4 regions of the Enterobacter sp. ECC-175 genome follow, and region 1 is predicted to be linked to each of the others. Evidence: predicted binding sites of a transcription regulator. Region 1 holds the regulator's gene; each other region holds the start of a gene.

Region 1 (3,960 bases):
TGTGCTTAGGCACAACGCTTGCGGCTACAACGGAGCCCAGGCCGAAGAACGCGCCGTGGTTAAGGCTCGTCAGAATACGCGACAGCATCAGCGTGGTGTAATCGGGTGCAATCGCCGACAGCACGTTGCCGAGAGTGAAGATAGCCATCAGGAAAATCAGCGCGTTGCGGCGCCCGCGATGGGAAAGCAGCAGCGTCATCAGCGGAGCCCCGACCATCACGCCGATCGCGTAGGCGCTAATCAGCATCCCCGCCGCCGGGATCGAGACGTCCACGCCCCGGGCGATAACGGGTAAGAGCCCCATCGGGGAGAATTCAGTGGTGCCGATCCCAAACGCGCCAATGGCGAGGGCCAGCAGGGGAAAATTGATTTTCATGCGCTTACTCCGAATGCCGCGTCATAGCACGACACAGAACAAAGAAGTCAAAAGCATGACATCAATCACAAAAAATGAGAAGTTAACAATTTAGCAAAAGATTTTTGCCACAGAAGTAACAATCTAGAGACGAGCAGGAGGGAGAGGACTCTCCCCCCGTCAAAATCAGTGCAGTGCAGCCGTCAGCCCGCCGGCAACAATCAGCGCCAGCACAATAACGGTGGTCATCAGCGAAAACTTAAGATCGGAACTCATCAATTTTTCTCCTTTTAATCCCCACACGGAAAGTGAGCTTGCTCATTTTTGCACAGTTTGCGTCAAAAATCTTCCCGGATTTATAACGATAACCACTTTTGCTCTTCCCCTTTTCCTCAAGATAGGACAAAATTCCACGCTAAATTTATTAGCGTACCGGCCATTGACCCCCTCCTGACGTCCTGTGTCGTTTTCCCGGCGTGTCGCAATTCAACATTGCGTAATAAGGGTGAGAGAAGGCAAACGTTTACCTCCCCATTTTTCAGGATATTAGGATAGGGTCTGGAGTGACATTTAATGGCAACAATTAAAGACGTAGCAAAACGCGCAAACGTTTCCACTACAACCGTATCACATGTTATTAACAAAACCCGCTTCGTGGCGGAAGAGACGCGCAACGCCGTCTGGGCCGCGATCAAAGAACTGCACTACTCACCGAGTGCGGTTGCGCGCAGCCTGAAGGTTAATCACACCAAGTCTATCGGCCTGTTGGCGACCAGCAGCGAAGCGGCCTACTTTGCCGAAATTATTGAAGCCGTTGAGAAAAACTGCTTCCAGAAAGGCTATACCCTGATTCTGGGCAACGCGTGGAACAACATTGAAAAACAGCGCGCCTATCTGTCGATGATGGCGCAAAAGCGCGTAGATGGCCTGCTGGTCATGTGCTCCGAGTACCCGGAGTCCGTTCTCTCCATGCTGGAAGAGTATCGCCATATTCCGATGGTGGTCATGGACTGGGGCGAAGCGCGTGCCGATTTCACCGACTCGGTTATCGATAACGCCTTTGAAGGCGGCTATATGGCAGGGCGCTATTTGATCGAGCGCGGCCACCGCGATATCGGCGTCATCCCGGGCCCGCTGGAGCGCAACACCGGCGCGGGACGCCTGGCCGGGTTCATGAAAGCCATGGAAGAAGCGCTGATTAACGTGCCGGAAAACTGGATAGTTCAGGGCGACTTTGAGCCGGAATCCGGCTACCGCGCGATGCAGCAGATCGTCTCCCAGCAGCACCGTCCTACCGCCGTCTTCTGCGGCGGCGACATCATGGCGATGGGCGCGCTCTGTGCGGCAGACGAGCTCGGCCTGCGCGTGCCGCAGGACATTTCGGTGATCGGGTATGACAACGTGCGCAACGCGCGCTTCTTCACCCCGGCGCTGACGACCATTCACCAGCCGAAAGACTCGCTGGGCGAAACGGCGTTTAACATGCTGATGGACAGGATCGTCAGCAAGCGCGAAGAGTCGCAGTCCATTGAGGTTCACCCTCGCCTGATTGAGCGCCGCTCCGTTGCGGACGGTCCTTTCCGCGACTACCGCCGTTAATTCTCTTCGGGGCCAGCTACGCTGGCTCCCTCAGCCACTCCCTGTTCAGCGTTTCGCTATCTCCCAGATACTCCAGCAGCCAGGCCATGGCGGGCGAGACGTCATTTTGCTGCCAGGTCAGGCAGCACGCCGCGTCAGGAAAGGGATTTTCCAGCGCCAGGGCAACCCACTCTCCGGCGTCAATTCGCGGACGCGCAAAGTGGACGGGCACCATGCCCACGCACAGCCCCGCGCTCAGGCAGGTTGCTGAAGAGTCCCAGTCGGGCGCCACCACGCGCCGCTGGTTGTCCAGCAGCCAGGTAATACGCTTGGGCAGCGATCGCGACGTATCTTCCAGCACCAGCGACGGCCAGTTGCGCAACGCGTCATCGCTCAGCGGTCCTTCCATCGCCGCCAGCGGATGATGGCGCGCGACCACGCAGATCCAGCTCAGCATGCCCATGTCCCGAAAGGCGTAGCGCCCGCCCACGGGGATTGCCTGGGTCGCGCCGATAGCCATCTCTACCCTGCCGTCCGCCAGCGCGTCCCATACGCCGTTGAACACCTCCTGCGATACCCTAAGCTCGACGTCCGAGAAGTGACGGTAGAAATCGACGATCATCTGCCGCGTGCGCTCCGGCCTGACGATGTTATCTACGGCGATGGAGAGATGCCCGCGCCAGCCGTTGGCAATCTGCTGGCACTGTTCGCGGGTGATCTGCATTTTTTTGATAACAGAACGCCCTTCTTTCAAAAACCACGCCCCAGCTGGCGTCAGTTCCACATCCCGATGCCGTCGCTCAAAGAGCGGAACGGCGAGCCACTCCTCCAGCTGCCGAACCGTATAGCTTATCGCCGAGGGGACGCGATGCAGCTCCTGTGCGGCACCGCTAAAGCTGCCGTTGCGCGCAACGGCATCAATCACTTCAAGAGAATAATCTGACCACATTTTCTGCCTGCAAAATTTTTGATTGCAACAGCCAAATATTAGCGTTTCACAAGCTGCTTTGCACTCCCTACACTCTTCGCCACCGTATACCTGCCTCCTTGAGGAGAAAAAAGAGTGCAACCCAGGAAAGGATTTTTAGTCTGGCTCGGCGGCCTGAGCGTGCTGGGCTTTTTAGCGACCGACATGTATTTGCCCGCGTTTGCCGCCATGCAGGAAGATCTGCAAACGCCTGCTGCCGCCATCAGCGCGAGCCTGAGCCTGTTCCTGGCAGGCTTTGCCTTCGCACAGCTGCTGTGGGGGCCCCTCTCCGACCGCTTTGGCCGCAAGCCGGTTCTGCTGCTCGGCCTGGCCATTTTCGCCGTCGGCTGTTTGGGCATGCTGTGGGTGCGCGATGCCGCCTGGCTGCTGGTGCTTCGCTTCATTCAGGCGGTGGGCGTTTGCGCCGCGGCGGTGACCTGGCAGGCGCTGGTGACCGATTACTATCCAGCGTCGCGCACGAACCGAATTTTTGCCACCATCATGCCGCTGGTTGGCCTTTCGCCTGCCCTGGCCCCGCTGCTGGGCAGCTGGATCCTGGCGCATTTTGACTGGCAGGCGATTTTTGCCACGCTGTTTGCGATTACGCTGGTACTGATGCTGCCCGCCTTCGCGCTTAAGCCCGCGCATAAAAAAATAGAGCACGCTGACGCGAAGCCGATCACCTTCATCTCCCTGCTGAAGGCCAAAGCTTACCGCGGCAACGTACTGATCTACGCCGCCTGCTCCGCAAGCTTCTTTGCCTGGCTGACCGGCTCGCCGTTTATTCTGCACGATATGGGCTATAGCCCAGCGGCGATTGGCCTAAGCTATGTCCCACAGACCATCGCTTTCCTGGTCGGCGGCTACGGCTGTCGCGCCGCGCTGCAAAAATGGGAAGGCCAGCAGATGCTGCCGTGGCTGCTGGTGCTGTACGCCCTTAGCGTCGTTGGAACCTGGGCAGTAGGCTTTATCCCCGGGGCGGGGCTGGCAGAAATTTTGATTCCGTTCTGCGTTATGGCGGTCGCTAACGGCGCCATTTACCCTATCGTGGTGGCCCAGG
Region 2 (3,960 bases), 1.3 Mb from region 1:
GCATCTCTAAGCTTTCCAGATCGTTCTGCAGCTGGACGGCTTTCGCGTCGTCGTTGCGCAGCGAATCCAGATAGTCGAGATACTGCTGGTCAACGTCTTTGGTCACGTAAACGCCGTTAAACACCGAGCATTCAAACTGCTGAATATCCGGGTTTTCGGCGCGCACCGCGTCAATCAGATCGTTCAGATCCTGGAAAATCAGGCCGTCAGCGCCGATGATCTGGCGGATTTCGTCCACTTCGCGGCCGTGCGCAATCAGCTCGTTCGCGGTCGGCATATCGATACCGTAGACGTTCGGGAAGCGAATTTCCGGTGCCGCTGACGCGAGGTACACTTTCTTCGCCCCGGCTTCGCGCGCCATCTCGATAATCTGCTCGGAGGTGGTGCCGCGCACGATGGAGTCATCCACCAGCAGGACGTTCTTATCGCGGAATTCGGCGCGGTTGGCGTTCAGCTTGCGGCGCACGGACTTACGGCGAAGCTGCTGACCCGGCATGATGAAGGTGCGGCCAACGTAGCGGTTTTTCACGAAGCCCTGACGGTACGGTTTATCCAGAATGCGGGCAATCTCCAGCGCGATATCGCAGGAGGTTTCCGGGATAGGAATCACGACGTCGATATCCAGGTCGTCCCACTCGCGGGCAATCTTCTCGCCGAGCTTCGTGCCCATGTTCACGCGGGCGCTGTAGACGGAGATTTTGTCGATAAACGAGTCAGGGCGCGCAAAGTAGACGTATTCGAACAGGCACGGGTTGCTGACCGGGTTGTCGGCACATTGGCGGGTAAACAGCTGGCCCTTTTCAGTAATGTAGACCGCTTCGCCCGGCGCGACGTCGCGCAAAAATTCAAAGCCGAGGGTATCCAGCGCCACGCTTTCAGAGGCAACCATGTACTCCGTGCGCCCGTCGCCAAGATCGCGCTTGCCGAGCACCAAAGGACGAATACCGTTCGGATCGCGGAAAGCGACCATGCCGTGGCCGATAATCATCGCCACGCAGGCGTAGGCGCCGCGGATTTGACGATTGGTTGCGGCAACCGCAGCAAAAATGTTGTCGGCTTCCAGCGGATAGTGGCGGAAGTTATCCAGCTCGCTGGCGAAGATATTGAGCAGGATTTCAGAATCAGAGGTGGTGTTAATGTGGCGACGTTTCTCTTCGAACAGCTTTCTGCGCAGCTCGTGGGCGTTGGTCAGGTTGCCATTGTGGGCAAGCGTGATGCCATACGGAGAGTTGACGTAGAAAGGCTGAGCCTCAGAGGCGCTGGAGCTGCCAGCAGTAGGATAACGAACGTGACCGATCCCCATATTACCTTGCAGACGCTGCATATGGCGGGCTTCAAACACATCGTTTACCAGGCCGTTCGCCTTACGTAAACGGAAGCAGTTGTTTGCATCAATGGTGATGATACCCGCAGCATCCTGCCCTCGGTGCTGAAGCACCGATAACGCGTCATAAATCGACTGGTTAACCGGCATGAAACCGGCGATACCGACAATACCGCACATTCGTCTTTTCCTCGTTAAGCCACATCTCAGAGCGCATTACGCTCTGGGCAAGAAACTCGACGAGCTTTGCAGATAGTCAAAGAACCACCTGATGATGAAGCTGAACTCTGGAATGAGCTGCGATTTTTGCCAGTCTTCACTTTTTGAGAAACCGGTAAAGGTATCAAGGAAGAACAGTATCGCGGCTACAATCAGCACGCCTCGCAGCGCTCCAAAACAGATCCCGAGTACCCTGTCCGTTCCTGACAGACCGGTTTTCTCGACCAGCTGACCTATCACGAAATTCACGATAGCGCCGACTATCAGCGTTGCGATAAACAGCACCGCGATAGCAATTCCATTTCGGACCAGTTCATCTTCAAAGCCCGTGAACCAGACAGACAGGTAAGTGTAGTAATGACTGGCAACAAAGAAAGCACAACCCCATGTCACCAGCGATAACGCTTCACGTACAAAGCCACGGATCAGGCTTACCAGACAGGAAAAACCAATCACCGCAATGATGGCGTAATCAATCCAGACCATATATGTCCCACGATTTTACGCCCTGTCATCCAGTTCGGGGCGCATTCTAACAGAAAAAGAAAACGTTTGCGTAGGGATTTCCTTCCCACGCGTAAATAAAAAAGGCGCTGAAAAAATGCTCAACGCCCCTCACCCTAACCCTCTCCCCAGAGGGGAGAGGGAACTGTACGATGCAGTATGTTACACACGCGCTCGGTGCGATTTTCACCCTCTCCCCTTTGGGGAGAGGGCCGGGGTGAGGGGAAGAGATCTTATTAGTTCGCGCTGTAGTTCATCACCACGCCGCTCAGGCCGGAGATCTGCTTCAGCTCGCCCAGCGAGCCTTTCAGCTTATCTTTCGATGCCTCAGGCCCCACCAGAATGCGGGTGATTTTACCCTGCACAGGCGTCGAAGGTGAAGTGTAAACGCGGTATCCCGCGCTGCGAAGCTTGCCGACCAGCTCGTTGACCTTGTCGGCGTTCTTCAGCGCGCCAAGCTGCACGACGTAGGCTTTGCCCGTCGGCGCGGCGTCCTGCTGAGCCGGTTTTGCAGGCGGCGTCTCGGACGCCGCTGCAAGCCGCTCGGCCGTATTATCACGCTGCGGTTTCGGCTGAGGCTTCTCTACCGGCTTCGGTTTTTCAACCGGCTTATACTGTTCAACCGGAACCGGATCGATATCGTTACTGCTGCTCGCTGCCAGGCGCGACGGATCGAGCGACGGCGCGGCGGCATCGCCCGCGCGTACCTCTTCCGCAGCCCCTTCCGGCGGCTGTGCAGGAAGCGCCTGCGTTGCGGCCGGAAGCATATCGGGCTCGTCGCGATCCCCCGGCTTTGGCACCAGCGGAATGGCCGCAAACTCGTCCTGATAATGCTTTTTCTGCCCGTCGAGCAGCCCCGGGAGGATAATCACCCCCAGCGCCACCAGGACAATCGTGCCTGTTAAACGGTTCTGAAACTTACTTGCCACCGGTTCTCCCCGCCTCCATCACTTCCATGACATGTGCCACGGTGTGGAACGACCCACACACCAGCACGGTATCTTCTGGTTTCGCATCCGCCATCGCGGCACGCCACGCCTGGGCCACGCTCTCAAAGATAGCGCCTTTACCGAGATGTTCCATCAGCTGTTCTGCCGTGGCGCCGCGCGGCCCCTCCAGAGGAGCACAATACCAGCTATCGACCACACTCTCTATGCAGGCCAGCGTGCCGCCAATGTCTTTATCATGAAGCATACCGATAACCGCCAGCACGCGCCCGGTTTTTGGCAGTGATTTGAGACGTCCCGCGAGATAGGCCGCCGCGTGCGGGTTGTGCGCGACGTCGAGAATGAGCCGCGGTGATTCGCTCACCGTCTGGAAACGGCCCGGCAGGAGCGCATTTTGAATGCCTTCATGAATGGCCTGCTCGCTGACCTTTAATCCGCTTGCGCGCAGCGCCGCCAGCGCGGTGGCTGCGTTAGGCTGAGGAACCTGCGGCAGCGGCAGGTTTTCCAGCACGCCCTGCGCATCGCTGAAACGCCACCCGCTGTCCTGAACCTCAAACTGCCAGTCAACGTCGCGGCGCAGCAGCCGCGCGCCCTTTTTGAGGGCCACGTCGGCAATGGTATACGGCATATCCGGCTCGCCGACCACGGCAGGCTTACCGACGCGGAAGATCCCCGCCTTCTCGCGGCCAATGCTTTCACGGTCCGGCCCAAGCCAGTCGGTGTGGTCAAGCGCAATGCTGGTCACCACGGCCACGTCCGCATCCACCATATTGGTGGCATCCAGACGCCCGCCCAGGCCCACTTCCAGAATCACCACGTCCAGCTGCGCCTGCTTAAACAGCCACAGCGCGGAAAGGGTACCGTACTCAAAGTAGGTTAACGAGATGTCACCGCGCGCGGCTTCGATTTCAGCAAACGACGCCGTATGCGCCGACTCCGCCAGCTCGGCGTTCTGCACGCGCACGC
Region 3 (3,960 bases), 1.7 Mb from region 1:
CCTGTTTGCTCCCCACGCTTTCGCACCTGAGCGTCAGTCTTCGTCCAGGGGGCCGCCTTCGCCACCGGTATTCCTCCAGATCTCTACGCATTTCACCGCTACACCTGGAATTCTACCCCCCTCTACGAGACTCAAGCCTGCCAGTTTCGAATGCAGTTCCCAGGTTGAGCCCGGGGATTTCACATCCGACTTGACAGACCGCCTGCGTGCGCTTTACGCCCAGTAATTCCGATTAACGCTTGCACCCTCCGTATTACCGCGGCTGCTGGCACGGAGTTAGCCGGTGCTTCTTCTGCGGGTAACGTCAATCGACAAGGTTATTAACCTTATCGCCTTCCTCCCCGCTGAAAGTACTTTACAACCCGAAGGCCTTCTTCATACACGCGGCATGGCTGCATCAGGCTTGCGCCCATTGTGCAATATTCCCCACTGCTGCCTCCCGTAGGAGTCTGGACCGTGTCTCAGTTCCAGTGTGGCTGGTCATCCTCTCAGACCAGCTAGGGATCGTCGCCTAGGTGAGCCGTTACCCCACCTACTAGCTAATCCCATCTGGGCACATCCGATGGCAAGAGGCCCGAAGGTCCCCCTCTTTGGTCTTGCGACGTTATGCGGTATTAGCTACCGTTTCCAGTAGTTATCCCCCTCCATCGGGCAGTTTCCCAGACATTACTCACCCGTCCGCCGCTCGTCACCCGAGAGCAAGCTCTCTGTGCTACCGCTCGACTTGCATGTGTTAGGCCTGCCGCCAGCGTTCAATCTGAGCCATGATCAAACTCTTCAATTTAAGTTTGATGCTCGTGAATTAAACTTCGTAATGAATTACGTGTTCACTCAGAGACTTGGTATTCATTTATTGTCCGAAGACATTAAGAATCCATGTCACTTTGAGTGCCCACACAGATTGTCTGATAAATTGTTAAAGAGCAGTGCAACGCAGCTTTCGCTCACCGTTGCGAGGTGGCGTATAATACGCTTTCCTCTTTCAGAGTCAACCCGTTATTTCAGGATTTTTCTCTTCAACCGACCGGGTTGTTTGTGAAGTGATTCACATCTGCCGTGTCGATGGAGGCGCATTATAGGGGGTTCTCGCCGCGCCGCAACCGCTAAATGACAGAAAAATGACTGACTGCTGCATTCCACAGCAAAACCCCGCCTTATACCCTTTTACACACAGACTTATCCACAATGATACGAAAAAGTAAAAATGTGCGAGCGTTGCGCAAACGTTTTCGTTAAAATGCTCGCGCTTTGCAAGGATGCTCCGTCAGGTGTGTTAGATGAGTTTTTCGCTGGAAAATTCATCTAACGCTCTCTGTAATCGTGAAATCCAGGGGATTTACCATGCAACAACGTCGTCCAGTCCGCCGCGCTCTGCTCAGTGTTTCTGATAAAGCCGGTATCGTCGAATTCGCTCAGGCACTTTCTGCACGTGGTGTAGAGCTGCTTTCTACAGGCGGCACCGCTCGCCTGTTAGCAGATAAAGGTCTGCCGGTAACCGAAGTATCCGATTACACCGGTTTCCCGGAAATGATGGATGGACGCGTCAAGACCCTGCACCCGAAAGTGCATGGCGGTATCCTCGGTCGTCGCGGTCAGGACGACGGCATCATGGAACAACATGATATTGCGCCGATTGACATGGTTGTCGTTAATCTCTATCCGTTCGCCCAGACCGTGGCCCGCGAAGGCTGTTCTCTGGAAGACGCTGTTGAGAATATCGATATCGGCGGCCCGACCATGGTGCGCTCCGCAGCCAAGAACCATAAAGATGTCGCCATTGTCGTAAAGAGCAGCGACTACGAAAGCATTATTAATGAGATGGATGCCAACGAAGGGTCGCTCACTCTGGCTACCCGCTTCGACCTCGCCATCAAAGCCTTTGAACACACCGCCGCGTACGACAGCACGATCGCCAACTACTTTGGTAGCCTGGTGCCCGCTTACCACGGTGAAGGCAACGAACCTTCCGGCCGCTTCCCGCGCACCCTGAACCTGAACTTTATCAAGAAGCAGGATATGCGCTACGGCGAGAACAGCCATCAGCAGGCTGCTTTCTATATAGAAGAAGAGGTAAAAGAGGCTTCGGTCGCGACGGCCCAGCAGGTACAGGGCAAGGCGCTCTCTTATAACAATATTGCAGATACCGATGCGGCCCTGGAGTGCGTGAAAGAGTTCAGCGAACCGGCCTGCGTTATCGTCAAGCACGCGAATCCGTGCGGCGTGGCGGTAAGCACCTCTATTCTGGATGCCTACGATCGCGCCTACAAAACCGATCCAACTTCCGCGTTCGGCGGCATTATCGCCTTCAACCGCGAGCTGGATGCGGAAACCGCGCAGGCCATTATCTCCCGTCAGTTTGTTGAAGTGATCATTGCGCCGTCCGCCACGGAAGAAGCCTTGAAAATCACCGCCGCCAAACAGAACGTGCGCGTGCTGATTTGCGGCCAATGGGCAGAACGCGTGCCGGGCCTGGACTTCAAGCGCGTCAACGGTGGCCTGCTGGTTCAGGAGCGCGATCTGGGCATGGTGACAGAAGCCGACCTGCGCGTGGTGACCAAACGTCAGCCAACCGAACAGGAACTGCGTGACGCGCTGTTCTGCTGGAAAGTGGCGAAGTTCGTCAAATCCAACGCCATTGTTTACGCCAAAGAGAAGATGACCATCGGGATTGGCGCAGGCCAGATGAGCCGCGTTTACTCCGCGAAAATTGCCGGTATTAAAGCTGGCGATGAAGGTCTGGAAGTGAAAGGTTCCGCCATGGCTTCCGACGCGTTCTTCCCGTTCCGCGACGGTATCGACGCGGCAGCGGCAGTGGGTATCACCTGCGTGATCCAGCCTGGCGGTTCAATCCGCGATGACGAAGTCATTGCCGCTGCCGACGAACACGGTATCGCGATGATCTTCACCGACATGCGTCACTTCCGCCATTAATCCACGGAGCACAGAATGAAAGTATTAGTGATTGGTAACGGCGGACGCGAACACGCCCTGGCGTGGAAAGCAGCCCAGTCCCCGCAGGTGGAAACCGTCTTTGTGGCTCCGGGTAACGCCGGCACCGCGCTGGAGCCCGCGCTGCAAAATGTCGCTATCGGCGTAACCGATATCCCGGCGCTGCTGAACTTTGCCCAAAGCGAGAAAATCGACCTGACCATCGTCGGCCCGGAAGCGCCGCTGGTGATCGGCGTGGTAGACGCCTTCCGCGCGGCAGGTCTGAAAATCTTTGGCCCGACGGAGGGCGCCGCGCAGCTGGAAGGCTCGAAAGCGTTCACCAAAGATTTCCTTGCACGCCACAACATCCCGACGGCGGAATATCAGAACTTTACCGAAGTGGAGCCCGCGCTGGCTTACCTGCGTCAGAAAGGCGCGCCGATTGTCATCAAGGCCGACGGTCTGGCGGCTGGTAAAGGCGTTATCGTGGCGATGACGCTCGAAGAAGCCGAAGCCGCAGTACAGGATATGCTGGCGGGTAACGCCTTTGGCGACGCGGGCCACCGCATCGTGATCGAAGAGTTCCTCGACGGTGAAGAGGCAAGCTTTATCGTGATGGTCGACGGCGAGCACGTCCTGCCGATGGCCACCAGCCAGGATCATAAGCGCGTGGGTAACGCAGATACCGGCCCGAATACCGGTGGGATGGGCGCTTACTCCCCTGCGCCAGTGGTCACTGACGAAGTGCATCAGCGCACCATGGAGCGCATCATCTGGCCTACCGTTAAAGGGATGGCGGCGGAAGGCAACACCTACACCGGTTTCCTCTATGCGGGCCTGATGATCGACAGGCAGGGCAACCCGAAGGTGATCGAATTTAACTGCCGCTTCGGCGATCCGGAAACGCAGCCAATCATGCTGCGCATGAAATCCGATCTGGTAGATCTTTGCCTGGCCGCCTGTGAAGGCAAGCTGGATGAGAAAACCTCCGAGTGGGACGAGCGCGCCTCTCTGGGCGTGGTCATCGCTGCG
Region 4 (3,960 bases), 1.4 Mb from region 1:
GCAGCAGCAGATCGCGCGCGCCAAAGCGGCGGAAGAGCTTTTTACTGAGCGCAAAAACAATCACTTCCGCCACCACGCCGAGCGACCACAGATATCCGACCGCGGAAGCGGAGTAGCCTGCCCCCTGCCAGTAAATGGCGCTAAAGCCATAATAGGCCGCATGCGCCCCCTGAAGCAGGCACACGCACGCCAAAAAGCGCCAGCTTTGCGCCACCAGAGCGCGCCATGCCGGCCAGCCCGCACGCTCCTGGTGGCGGCTTTCGCCCTGCGGCATCACCGACGGACGCAGCAGCATGCCCAGCAGCATCGAGGCGATACCGACGCTCAGCAGCGCCAGAATCGCCCGGTAATCGTAAAGGCTGACCAGTTTTCCCACCAGCGCCGAGCCAATCACAAAGGCAATTGACCCCCACAGGCGCACGCGCCCGTAGTCCATCGTGATCTGTTTTTGCCAGGTGTTCGCCAGCGCGTCCGTAAGCGGCACCAGCGGTGAGAAAAAGAGGTTGAAGCCCACCATCACCACCATCAGCCAGGCAAACTGGTGGCTTACCCAGAAGCAGGCCAAAAAGACCAGCGTGAGCAGCGCGAGAATACGCAGGGATTTAATCAGCAGTGAGGGATCGCTGACGCGCGGGGCAATCAGCAGGCTGCCCAGAAAACGCGCCACCAGCCCGGCGCCGAGCAGAACGCCAATGGTTTCAGGGGTAAGCCCAATGCCCTTAAGCCAGACGCTCCAGAAAGGCAGAAAAATACCGTAGCTAAAGAAGTAGGTAAAATAGCTGAGCGCCAGCCAGCGCGTGGAATGCAAAACCATGAATCCCTCCCGAATTGGAGGCGATAGTCTGGCGTTAAACCGGGGCCAGCGCAAGCAACGATTAACAAGTAAATAACACTTATGCTTTGCAGGGTTTCATCCAGCATAAATATGATTCCCCGCCGCGTTTGCTCTCATGCTACAGGCTGATTTATGAAGAAAAGCTGAATGGCAGAGTGTTGATTTGTGTATTAGTTTTAAAACGGGATCCCCACAAAAACGAGCCACCTATGAACACTCTCCGTTATTTCGATTTTGGCCAGTCGCGTCATTTCCTGCTGCTGATTGCCCGCATCGCCATTGTTGTGCTGTTTATTATCTTTGGCTTTCCGAAGCTGACGGGATTTAGCGGCACGGTACAATACATGACCTCCCTTGGCGCACCTATGCCAACGCTGGCCGCCATAATCGCCGTGGTGATGGAAGTCCCTTTCGCGATCCTTATCGTGCTGGGCTTTTTCACCCGCCCTCTCGCCGTGCTGTTTGTCTTTTATACGCTGGGGACGGCGGTGATTGGCCACCACTACTGGAACATGAGCGGAGATGCGGTGCTGCCTAACATGATTAACTTCTACAAGAACGTCAGTATCGCCGGGGCGTTCCTGCTGCTGGCGATTGTTGGTCCGGGGGCGATATCCCTTGACCGCCGTTAACGCATAAAAAAAGGCCGCGTGCGCGGCCTTTTTGTTTCTGCGAAGCAGACGAATTATGCGTACACTGGGAAGCGTGCGCAGATATCCAGAACTTTACCCTTAACGCGCTCGATTACCGCTTCGTCATTGATATTGTCCAGAACGTCACACATCCATCCCGCCAGCTCTTTCGCTTCCGCTTCTTTGAAGCCGCGACGCGTAATCGCCGGAGAACCGATACGGATACCGGACGTCACGAACGGGCTCTTCGGATCGTTTGGTACGCTGTTTTTGTTGACGGTGATGTTGGCGCGGCCCAGGGCAGCGTCAGCTTCTTTACCGGTCAGGTTTTTATCAACCAGATCCAGCAGGAACAGGTGGTTTTCAGTACCACCGGAGACCACTTTGTAGCCGCGGTTCAGGAACACGTCCACCATCGCTTTCGCGTTTTTGGCAACCTGCTGCTGGTAAACCTTAAACTCTGGCTCCATCGCTTCCTTCAGCGCAACGGCTTTCGCCGCGATGACGTGCATCAGCGGGCCGCCCTGCGCGCTTGGGAACACGGCAGAGTTCAGTTTCTTATACAGCTCTTCGTCACCGCCCTTCGCCAGGATCAGGCCGCCGCGCGGACCCGCCAGGGTTTTGTGGGTGGTGGTGGTGACAACGTGGGCGTGAGGAACCGGGTTAGGGTAAACGCCTGCGGCAATCAGGCCCGCCACGTGCGCCATATCGACGAACAGGTACGCGCCGATGCTGTCTGCGATTTCACGCATTTTTGCCCAGTCAACGATGCCGGAGTAGGCGGAGAAGCCGCCGATAATCATCTTCGGCTTGTGCTCTTTGGCCTGCTTCGCCATGTCTTCGTAGTCAATTTTACCGGACTCATCAATGCCGTAAGGAATGATGTTGTACAGTTTGCCGGAGAAGTTAACCGGGGAGCCGTGAGTCAGGTGGCCGCCCTGCGCCAGGTTCATACCGAGAACGGTATCGCCCGGCTGCAGCAGCGCGGTGTAAACGGCAAAGTTAGCCTGAGAGCCAGAGTGCGGCTGCACGTTAGCATAGTCTGCGCCAAAGAGTTCTTTCGCACGGTCAATCGCCAGCTGCTCAACGATATCAACGTACTCGCAACCGCCGTAGTAGCGCTTGCCCGGGTAACCTTCAGCGTATTTGTTGGTCAGCTGAGAACCCTGCGCCTGCATGACGCGCGGGCTGGTGTAGTTCTCGGAGGCGATCAGTTCGATGTGCTCTTCCTGACGTACTTTTTCCTGCTCCATAGCCTGCCACAGTTCGGCATCATAATCGGCAATGTTCATTTCACGCTTTAACATCCGCATCTCCTGACTCAGCTAACAAGTAAATTTTGGCCTGAAAAGGCAGTCCAGTTGGACGACGCGCAACAGTATAACCGAATAGTTCTTCGATAACAGGTCTTGACAAACGATTTTACGCAAACGTTTTCCTTCGCGCCACGCAAGGGTTTGAGCAATAAAGCGGTCGTCCGTTTCAGCGGAATTCTTTTCAGCTTTGTGATGCATATTTTTCACTATGCAAAGAACCATTTACATTACAGGGTTATTTTTATAAGATGCATTCAAAATACATCATTAAAGTAACATATGAAGGAAGTTGCTATGTTAGACGCTCAAACCATCGCTACCGTTAAGGCTACCATTCCCCTGCTGGTTGAAACCGGTCCTAAGCTGACCGCCCATTTTTACGATCGCATGTTCGCGCACAATCCGGAGCTCAAAGAGATTTTTAACATGAGCAACCAGCGCAACGGCGATCAGCGTGAAGCGCTGTTTAACGCCATCGCCGCCTACGCCAGCAACATTGAAAACCTGCCGGCCCTGCTGCCTGCGGTAGAGAAAATCGCGCAGAAACACACCAGCTTCCAGATCCAACCCGAGCAGTACAACATCGTTGGCGCGCACCTGCTGGCAACGCTGGACGAAATGTTCAGCCCGGGCCAGGAAGTGCTGGACGCATGGGGTAAGGCCTACGGCGTGCTGGCAGGCGTGTTTATCAATCGTGAAGCGCAGATCTACAGCGAAAACGCCAGCAAAAACGGCGGCTGGGAAGGGACGCGTCCGTTCCGCATCGTAGAGAAAACGCCGCGCAGCTCACTGATTACCAGCTTTGAGTTTGAGCCGGTAGACGGCAAGCCGGTGGCGGACTATCAGCCCGGCCAGTATCTGGGCGTGTGGCTCAAGCCGGAAGGCTTCCCGCATCAGGAAATTCGCCAGTACTCCCTCACCCGCACGCCGAACGGTAAAGGCTACCGTATTGCGGTGAAACGCGAAGAGAGTGGCCAGGTATCAAGCTGGCTGCATAACGAAGCGAAAGTAGGCGACATGGTTCATCTGGCCGCGCCTGCCGGCGATTTCTTTATGGCCGTGGACGCCAATACCCCGGTCACGCTGATCTCCGCGGGCGTGGGCCAAACGCCGATGCTGGCGATGCTGGACACCCTGGCGAAAGCAAACCATAGCGCGCAGGTAAACTGGTTCCACG

What was found. Region 1 encodes PurR, which represses purine synthesis genes. Its sites were predicted from a motif close to CANGCAAACGTTTGCNTG; they were not measured.
Region 2: the regulator PurR is predicted to act here: its motif matches at 2,085-2,102, upstream of cvpA (colicin V production protein).
Region 3: the regulator PurR is predicted to act here: its motif matches at 1,217-1,234, upstream of purH (bifunctional phosphoribosylaminoimidazolecarboxamide formyltransferase/IMP cyclohydrolase).
Region 4: the regulator PurR is predicted to act here: its motif matches at 2,891-2,908, upstream of glyA (serine hydroxymethyltransferase).

What each region holds. Positions count from the first base shown of each region.
Region 1 is NZ_CP143776.1:2,515,591-2,519,550, reverse strand. It holds gene V1599_RS11945 (MFS transporter) at 1-376, opposite strand, end outside; gene V1599_RS11940 (YnhF family membrane protein) at 542-631, opposite strand; gene purR (HTH-type transcriptional repressor PurR) at 929-1,954, shown strand; gene punR (DNA-binding transcriptional activator PunR) at 1,971-2,882, opposite strand; gene punC (purine nucleoside transporter PunC) at 2,997-3,960, shown strand, end outside.
Region 2 is NZ_CP143776.1:3,771,972-3,775,931, forward strand. It holds gene purF (amidophosphoribosyltransferase) at 1-1,504, opposite strand, end outside; gene cvpA (colicin V production protein) at 1,541-2,029, opposite strand; gene dedD (cell division protein DedD) at 2,284-2,976, opposite strand; gene folC (bifunctional tetrahydrofolate synthase/dihydrofolate synthase) at 2,966-3,960, opposite strand, start outside.
Region 3 is NZ_CP143776.1:811,064-815,023, reverse strand. It holds rRNA gene V1599_RS03920 (16S ribosomal RNA) at 1-784, opposite strand, end outside; gene purH (bifunctional phosphoribosylaminoimidazolecarboxamide formyltransferase/IMP cyclohydrolase) at 1,342-2,931, shown strand; gene purD (phosphoribosylamine--glycine ligase) at 2,947-3,960, shown strand, end outside.
Region 4 is NZ_CP143776.1:3,951,344-3,955,303, forward strand. It holds gene V1599_RS18760 (3-phenylpropionate MFS transporter) at 1-814, opposite strand, end outside; gene V1599_RS18765 (DoxX family protein) at 1,045-1,467, shown strand; gene glyA (serine hydroxymethyltransferase) at 1,521-2,774, opposite strand; gene hmpA (NO-inducible flavohemoprotein) at 3,078-3,960, shown strand, end outside.